DNA from 2 places in the Bradyrhizobium brasilense genome. Region 2 is predicted to be linked to the other one. Evidence: riboswitches for the same ligand, from Rfam matches in the RefSeq annotation. Region 2 holds a riboswitch; the other holds the start of a gene.
The links. A riboswitch is a leader RNA that binds a small molecule or an ion and turns the genes downstream of it on or off. The one in region 2 is predicted to bind glycine.

Region 1 (4,486 bases), 170 kb from region 2:
GTGTGATCGACCTCGAGCTGCAATGCGGTGCCGTTACCGAGCGTGCCCTGCTCCACCGTGCCGAGATGCACGAACAGATCGCCGGCCTTCTTCTGCGTGTCGGTGACGCGGAACTTGACGCCCTCGCCGGTCAGCACGCCGGTGTCGCCGACCTGGCCGCCGGACTCGCCGTAGAACGGGGTCTGGTTCAGCACGATCGCGCCGCTCTCGCCGGCCTTCAGGCTCTCGACCTCGGCGCCGTCCTTGATCAGCGCCGTCACCGCGCCTTCCGCGCTCTCGGTTTCGTAGCCGAGGAATTCGGTCGCGCCGAGCTTCTCGCGCAGCGGGAACCAGATCGCCTCGCTCGCCGCCTCGCCCGAACCTGCCCAGGAGGCACGCGCCTTCACGCGCTGCCGCTCCATCGCGTCGGTGAACGACGCCTGGTCGACGCTGATGCCGCGCGACTTCAGCGCGTCCTGCGTCAGATCGAGCGGGAACCCATAGGTGTCGTACAGCGTGAACGCGGTGTCGCCGTCGAACATGTCGCCCTTCTTGAGGCCGGCGCTCTTCTCGTCGAGGATCGACAGGCCGCGCGCCAGCGTCTTGCGGAAGCGCGTCTCCTCCAGCCGCAGCGTCTCCTCGATCAGCTTCTCCGCACGGACCAGATCCGGATAGGCCTGGCCCATCTCGCGGACCAGCGCCCAGACCAGGCGATGCATCAGCGGCTCGCTCGCGCCCAAGAGCTGTGCATGGCGCATCGCGCGGCGCATGATCCGGCGCAGCACGTAGCCGCGGCCTTCGTTCGACGGCAGCACGCCGTCGGTGATCAGGAACGCGGACGAGCGCAGATGGTCCGCGATCACCCGATACGACCCAACGTTCTGCTCGTTCGGACCGTGCCCGAGGGTAGACGCGGCGGCATCGATCAGATTGCGGAACAGATCGGTCTCGAACACGCTCTCGACGCCCTGCAGGATGCAGGCCATGCGCTCGAGCCCCATGCCGGTGTCGATCGAGGGACGCGGCAGCGCTACGCGCTCCTCCTTCGTCACCTGCTCGTACTGCATGAACACCAGGTTCCAGAATTCGAGGAAGCGATCGCCATCCTCCTCCGGGCTGCCCGGAGGTCCGCCCCAAATGTGCTCGCCGCGGTCGATGAAGATTTCGGAGCACGGACCGCACGGGCCGGTATCGCCCATCGCCCAGAAATTGTCCGAGGTCGGGATGCGGATGATGCGGTCGTCCGAGAAGCCCGCGATCTTTTTCCAGTAGCCGGCCGCCTCGTCGTCGGTGTGGTAGACGGTGACCAGCAGCTTGTCCTTCTTCAGCCCGAAATCCTTGGTGATCAGATTCCAGGCGAGCTCGATCGCGCGCTCCTTGAAGTAATCGCCGAACGAGAAGTTGCCGAGCATCTCGAAGAAGGTGAGATGGCGCGCGGTGTAGCCGACATTGTCGAGGTCGTTATGCTTGCCGCCGGCGCGCACGCACTTCTGCGACGTCGTGGCGCGCTGGTAGCCGCGCTTCTCGACGCCGGTGAAGACGTTCTTGAACTGCACCATGCCGGCATTGGTGAACATCAAGGTCGGGTCGTTGCGCGGAACCAGCGGCGACGAGGCCACGATCTCGTGCCCGTTCTCCTTGAAGAAGTTCAGAAATGTCGACCTGATGTCGTTGACGCTGCTCATGTTCATCCAATCGGAAAAAGGGGCCGGCCAGCCGCAAAAAGGCGTCATTTTCCGGCCGAACGCTTTTAGACATTGCCAGCTGCGGTGTCCAGAAACTGTGCAGGCGGATCATGGGCTTGCCGCGGCAGCACAAAGCCCATTGGATAGTTGCTGCAGCTGCGTTGACAGTCTTGGTGGCGCCGTGTTTTCTACCTACCTATACCTAGTCACGTCGGGAGAGACCGGCCTTACCGCCGGCGCCGAAGGAGCAACCGCCCCGGAAACTCTCAGGCAAAAGGACCGCGTGACGTCTGACATCTGGAAAGAGACGCTGGGGTTCGCCCCGATGCGTCCGCCGACGGGATAATACTCTCAGGCACAGCGACAGATGGGGCTTTCTGCAGGTTTCTCAAGGGGAAATAGGTCCCCGGCGGGAACCGCGAGGGCCCTGTGATGCTTGCGCGCGAAACCTCCCCGCTGAAACAGACCCCGCTGCACGCGCTGCATCTCGCGCGCGGCGCCAAGATGGTGCCGTTCGCCGGCTATGACATGCCGGTGCAATACGCGGCCGGCGTGCTGAAGGAGCACCTGCACACCCGCAAGGAAGCCGGCCTGTTCGATGTGTCGCACATGGGCCAACTCGTACTGAAGGCCAAATCCGGCAAGGTCGCCGACGCCGCGCTCGCACTGGAAAAACTGGTGCCGCAGGACATCGTCGGCATCGCGCCGGGACGGCAGCGCTACGCGCAATTCACCAACAATGACGGCGGCCTGCTCGACGACCTGATGGTGGCGAATTTCGGCGATCACCTGTTCCTCGTGGTCAACGCCGCTTGCAAGGCCGAGGACGAGGCGCATCTGCGCGCGAGTCTCTCCGACGCCTGCGAGATCGTCTCGCTGGCCGACCGCGCGCTGATCGCGCTGCAGGGCCCGAAAGCCGAATCGGCGCTGGCGAAACTTTGTGCAGATGTCGGTTCGACGAAATTCATGGACGCCGGTCCGCGCCGCGTCGGCGACGTCGACTGCTTCGTCTCGCGCTCCGGCTATACCGGCGAGGACGGCTTTGAGATTTCCGTGCCCGCAGACAAGGTGGAAGCCCTGGTCACCGCGCTGCTCGACAATCCCGACGTGTTGCCGATCGGGCTCGGCGCGCGCGACAGCCTGCGGCTCGAAGCCGGGCTCTGCCTCTATGGCCATGACATCGACACCACGACGACGCCGGTCGAAGGCGCGCTGGAATGGTCGGTGCAGAAGGTTCGCCGCAGCGGCGGCGCCCGCGCCGCCGGCTTCCCGGGCGCCGACAAGATTCTCGCGCAGTTCGCAGATGGCGCTGCGCGCCGGCGGGTCGGCCTGAAGCCCGACGGCCGCGCCCCGGTGCGCGAAGGCGCCGCGCTGTTCGCCGATGCCGGCTCGACCGAGCAGATCGGCAAGGTGACCTCGGGCGGCTTCGGCCCGAGCCTCAATGCGCCGGTCGCGATGGGCTATCTGCCTACCGCCCTTTCCGCCGTCGGCACCACCGTTTTCGCCGAAGTGCGCGGCCAGCGGCTCCCGCTGAAGGTCTCCGCCACGCCCTTCGTCCCCAATACCTACAAACGCTAAACGCCAAAGGACCGATCCCCATGACGACGCTGTACACGTCCGACCACGAATGGCTCCGCATCGAGGGCGACGTCGCCACGATCGGCATCACCGACTATGCGCAGTCGCAGCTCGGCGACGTCGTGTTCGTCGAACTGCCCAAGATCGGCCGCAGCCTGAAGAAGGCCGAGGCCGCCGCTGTCGTCGAATCCGTCAAGGCCGCTTCCGACGTCTACGCGCCGATCTCCGGCGAGGTGGTCGAGGTCAACGACGCGCTCGCCGCCGAGCCCGCGCTGGTCAATTCCGACGCCGGCGGCAAGGCCTGGTTCTTCAAGCTGAAGATTGCCGACAAGGGCGAGCTCGGCGGCCTGATGGACGAGGCCGCCTACGCCGCGCACACCGCCTAAAGGATCACCCCGAGGATCACGTCATGAACGCGCCCTTCAAGCCGATCAACGAAGCCGCCACCGATTTCGTCCGCCGCCACATCGGACCGTCGCCGCGCGACGTCAACGCGATGCTGGAGACGGTCGGCGCCACGAGCCTGCAGGCGCTGATGAATGAGACGCTGCCGGCGTCGATCCGGCAGAAGGCGCCGCTCGATCTCGGCCGGGCGCTGAGCGAGACCGAGGCGCTCGCGCATATGAGCGAGCTCGCCGCGCAGAACCAGGTGTTCACTTCGCTGATCGGCCAGGGCTATTCGGGCACCATCCTGCCCGCGGTGATCCAGCGCAACATTCTGGAGAACCCGGCCTGGTACACCGCCTATACGCCGTACCAGCCGGAGATCAGCCAGGGCCGGCTCGAGGCGCTGTTCAACTTCCAGACCATGATCTGCGATCTCACCGGGCTCGACGTCGCCAACGCCTCGCTGCTCGACGAGGCGACCGCCGCGGCGGAAGCGATGGCGCTCGCCGAGCGCCACTCGCAGGTCAAGGCGAAGGTGTTCTTCGTCGACAAGGAGGTGCATCCGCAGACGCTGGCGGTGATGCGCACGCGCGCCGCGCCGCTGGGCTGGGCGCTGGTGGTCGGCGATCCCCTGACCGAGCTCGACAACGCCGACGTGCTCGGCGCGCTGCTGCAATATCCGGGAACGTCGGGCGCGGTTCGCGACCTCAAGCCTGCCATCGCGTCGCTGCGCGCCAAGGGCGCGCTGGCGATCGTCGCGGCGGACCTGCTGTCGCTGACGCTGCTCGCCTCGCCCGGCGAGCTCGGCGCCGACATCGCGATCGGTTCGGCGCAGCGGTTCGGCGTGCCGATGGGGT
Region 2 (4,486 bases):
GCTTGCCGATCGATTCCAGCACGAGGCCGTAGGGTTCCTTCAGCTTCAGCGTGATGGTCTTGGCGTCGGTCGCCTCCAGGCTCGCGACGAAGTCCATCAGCTTCTGGCCCATGCCGTCGACCTTGCCCCAACGCTGCAGCGAGGCGACGCAGTCTTCCGCGGTGACCGGCGCGCCGTCGTGCCACTTCAGGCCGTCGCGCAGCGTGAACGTGTAGGTCAGCTTGTCGTCGGAAACCTTCCAGTCCGCCATCTGCGGCTGGATCTTGAAATTGGAATCCGTCGCCAGCAGCGTGTCATAGATCATGTAGCCATGATCACGGGTGATGTAGGCCGTGGTCATGATCGGATCGATGACGCGCAGATCCGAGTGCATCACCGCGGTGATGGTCTTGCCCGCGGCCATCGCCTGCGGTGCGAATGACAATTCCTGCGGCGCGAACGACAGCGCGAGCGCCGTCAACGCGGCCGCTAGCGTGCGGTGTTTCCAACGCGAGATAGGGAACATGCAATCTCTCCTGACGTGTAACTGGTCAAAGCCGGCTTATTCGTTATGCATGTGGTTCGTTATTTAGGCGAACTAACATGCTGTATGGCTTGTGAAATCGAGACTTGCACCAAGCGCCAAGCGCGTCAATCGGTTTCAAGTCGCATCGGACGTACACAAACGAATGAGGCCGCGCGCCAGATTTTGGCTTTACAAAATCGTCGGCTGAGATTTTCGTAACGCGCGCGCGATGCCGGCGCCGTCAGAACAACAAGAGAGAACAACGATGAACCCCGCCAATCTCCCCTTTGATTCCGAAATGATGCTGCAGGGCCTGCGCAGCTGGGTGGAATGCGAAAGCCCGACCTGGGACGCCGCCGCGGTCGAACGCATGCTCGATCTCGCCGCCCGCGAGATGGCGATCATGGGTGCGACGATCGAGCGCATCGCCGGACGCCAAGGCTTCGCGGGCTGCGTCCGCGCCCGTTTCCCCCATCCGAAACAAGGCCAGCCCGGCATCCTGATCGCCGGCCATCTGGACACCGTTCACCCCGTCGGCACCATCGAGAAGCTGAAGTGGCGGCGCGAAGGCAACAAGTGCTTCGGGCCGGGCATCTTCGACATGAAGGGCGGCAACTACCTGTCGATCGAGGCGATCAGGCAATTGGCGCGCGCCTCCTTCACGACCCCGCTGCCGATCACCGTGCTGTTCACCCCCGACGAAGAGGTCGGCACGCCGTCGACGCGCGACATCATCGAGGCGGAAGCCGCGCGCAACAAATATGTGCTGGTGCCGGAGCCCGGCCGTCCGAACAACGGCGTCGTCACCGGCCGCTACGCGATCGCGCGCTTCAATCTGGAAGCCACCGGCAAGCCCAGCCATGCCGGCGCAACGCTGTCTTCCGGCCGCTCCGCGATCCGCGAGATGGCGCGGCAGATCATCGCCATCGACGGCATGACCACCGAGGACTGCACCTTCTCGGTCGGCATCGTGCATGGCGGCCAGTGGGTCAATTGCGTCGCGACGACCTGCACCGGCGAAGCGCTCAGCATGGCCAAGCGCCAGGCCGATCTCGACCGTGGCGTCGAGCGCATGCTGGCATTGTCGGGCACCACCAACGACGTGACCTTCAAGGTGACGCGCGGCGTTACGCGCCCGGTGTGGGAGCCGGATGCGGGCACCATGGCGCTGTATGAAAAGGCAAAACGCCTTGCGGCAGCGATGGGTCTCGATCTGCCGCACGGCAGCGCCGGCGGCGGCTCGGACGGCAACTTCACAGGCGCGATGGGCATCCCCACGCTCGACGGCCTCGGCGTTCGCGGCGCCGATGCACATACGCTCAACGAGCACATCGAGGTCGACAGCCTCGCCGAACGCGGCCGCCTGATGGCGGCACTGCTGGCGACGCTGGACTGACATCGATTGCACTGCACAACACGTTGGCACTGCCGGATCGAAATTTAGCCTTGTCCATTTTTAAGGCTTCGCCTACGGTCCGGCCGTCCAACGCGACGATGCGGGAGAGATCGAAGCGACAACATTCGTGTTGTTGCCTTTGGCGCCGACGGAGCAACCGCCCCGGAAACTCTCAGGCAAAAGGACTGTATCGTCAGGACGATCTGGAGAGAGACGAACATGGCCGCACATCAAGGGCCATGACGTCCACCGAAGGGGATAGTTCGCTTCTGGCCACAGCCCGATGCGGATCAAGCTCTCAGGTACCGTGACAGATGGGGCGCCGATGCCGGTTTCACCGGTGGTTCGGCGACTCTAACCCACGGGAGCCTGACGACTATCATGCCACACATCGCGATCATCGGCGCCGGCATCACCGGCATAACGACGGCCTATGCCCTGCTTGAACGCGGCTACAAGGTGACCGTCCTCGACAGGCATCGCTACGCCGCGATGGAAACCTCGTTCGCCAATGGCGGACAACTCTCCGCCAGCAACGCCGAGGTGTGGAACAGCGCCGCGACCATCCTCAAGGGGCTGCGCTGGATGCTGAGAAGCGACGCGCCGCTGCTGATGAACCCGAAGCCGAGCTGGCACAAATATTCCTGGATCGGCGAGTTCGTAGGCCACATCACGCGCTATCGCGGCAACACCATCGAGACCACGAAGCTCGCCATCGAAGCGCGCAAGCATCTGTTCTCGATCGCAGAGCGCGAAAACATCGCCTTCGATCTCGAACGCCGCGGCATCCTGCACGTCTATCACGACAGGGCCGGCTTCGAAGCCGGCCTCAAGGTCAACACGCTGCTGCAGCAAGGCGGGCTCGACCGCCGGCCGGTGACATCAGACGAAATCCGCGTCATCGAACCCGCGCTGCAGACGGCCTGCTATGGCGGCTTCTTCACGCCGTCGGACGCGACCGGCGATATCCACAAGTTCACGCGTGGGCTTGCCGACGCCTGCATCCGCCGTGGCGCGAGCTTTGTCCATGAAGCCGACGTCGACACGATCGCACGCGGCGATGACGGCTTCCGCATCGGCTGGAACGAAGCTGCTTCACATGATGCTGCGGTCGCGACACGCCAGCAGCTGCAGGCGGACGGGATCGTGATTTGCGCCGGCGTGGCGAGCCGCCACTTCGCCAGCCTGCTCAACGACCGCGTCAATGTCTATCCGGTGAAGGGCTATTCGATCACCGTGCAGCTCGATGCGCCGCAAAGCCGGAATGCCGCCCCAACCGTCAGCCTGCTCGATGAAGCTGCGAAGATCGTCACCAGCCGGCTCGGCGCCGACCGCTTCCGCGTCGCCGGCACCGCCGAGTTCAACGGCTTCAACCGCGACATTCGCGCCGATCGCATTCAACCGCTGGTGGATTGGGTGCGGCATCATTTCCCGGAGATCGATACGTCGAAAGTCGTGCCATGGGCGGGCCTGCGCCCGATGATGCCGAACATGATGCCGGTGGTTCGCGCCGGACGGATTCCGGGCGTGTTCTACAATACGGGCCACGGTCATCTCGGCTGGACGCTGTCGGCCGCGACGGCGCAGATGGTGGCCCAGGCGATCGACGATTGGCGCGACCTCGATACGCCGCCGATGGCGCCGTCGTTCGGTGCCGGGCTCGATGTGCCCGCCGACGCGCGCAAAGCTGAAATCAATCCACCTTCCAGTGGACTGCTTCGAACTTCACCGGAGGAATAATCGCGGCCCACAGGACTGATTAGCTGCACCGCAAAATCCGCAGCACCGATGGCATGGGACTTGCTCAAGTTCTACCGTGAGTCTGCTACCATCTGTGCTACGGTCTGGTGTGCAACGGTCCCGCTGGGGACTTCATCGACCACAACCCAACGGATCAAATTTGCTCGGATATCTGCTTCGCCGCATCCTCGCCGCCATTCCCGTGATGGGCGTGGTGGCTCTGTTCGTGTTCCTGTTGCTGCGGCTGACGCCGGGCGACCCGGCCGCCATCCTCGCCGGCGACAATGCGACGCCCGAACAGCTCGAACGCATTCGGACCTCGCTTGGTCTGAACGAGCCGATCTACATCCAGTTCTACACCTGGATCGCCAAGCTGCTGCACGGCGACCTCGGCGTCTCCCTGATCTCGAACAAGCCGATCCTCGAAATGATCGTCCCGCGCCTCGAGCCCTCGATCTCGGTCGCGCTGGCCACCATCATCCTCTCGATCCTGGTGGCGGTGCCGCTCGGCGTGATCGCGGCGTGGAAGCACGGCACCTGGATCGACCGCTTCGTGATGGGGCTCTCGGTGCTCGGCTTCTCGGTGCCGGTGTTCGTGATCGGCTATGTGCTGATCCAGATCTTTGCGATTGATCTGCGCTGGGTTCCGGTACAGGGCTTCAAGAGCATCTCGGCCGGCTTCGGTCCGTTCTTCCAGCGCCTCATCCTGCCGACCTGCACGCTCTCCTTCATCTATGTCGCGCTGATCGCACGCATGACGCGGGCCTCGATGCTCGATGTGCTCGGCGAGGATTACGTGCGCACGGCGCGGGCCAAGGGCATCGGCGAGACCGGCGTGCTGCTGC

Region 1: linked by a shared signal. The riboswitch ahead of gcvT (glycine cleavage system aminomethyltransferase GcvT) and the one ahead of QA635_RS17475 (D-amino acid dehydrogenase) in region 2 are both predicted to bind glycine.

The regions. Positions count from the first base shown of each region.
Region 1 covers NZ_CP121669.1:3,587,406-3,591,891, reverse strand. The annotation lists gene alaS (alanine--tRNA ligase) at 1-1,664, opposite strand, end outside; glycine riboswitch at 1,867-1,955, shown strand; gene gcvT (glycine cleavage system aminomethyltransferase GcvT) at 2,097-3,242, shown strand; gene gcvH (glycine cleavage system protein GcvH) at 3,263-3,628, shown strand; gene gcvP (aminomethyl-transferring glycine dehydrogenase) at 3,652-4,486, shown strand, end outside.
Region 2 covers NZ_CP121669.1:3,753,157-3,757,642, reverse strand. The annotation lists gene QA635_RS17485 (ABC transporter substrate-binding protein) at 1-505, opposite strand, end outside; gene QA635_RS17480 (M20/M25/M40 family metallo-hydrolase) at 771-1,901, shown strand; glycine riboswitch at 1,993-2,099, shown strand; glycine riboswitch at 2,103-2,217, shown strand; gene QA635_RS17475 (D-amino acid dehydrogenase) at 2,283-3,641, shown strand; gene QA635_RS17470 (ABC transporter permease) at 3,802-4,486, shown strand, end outside.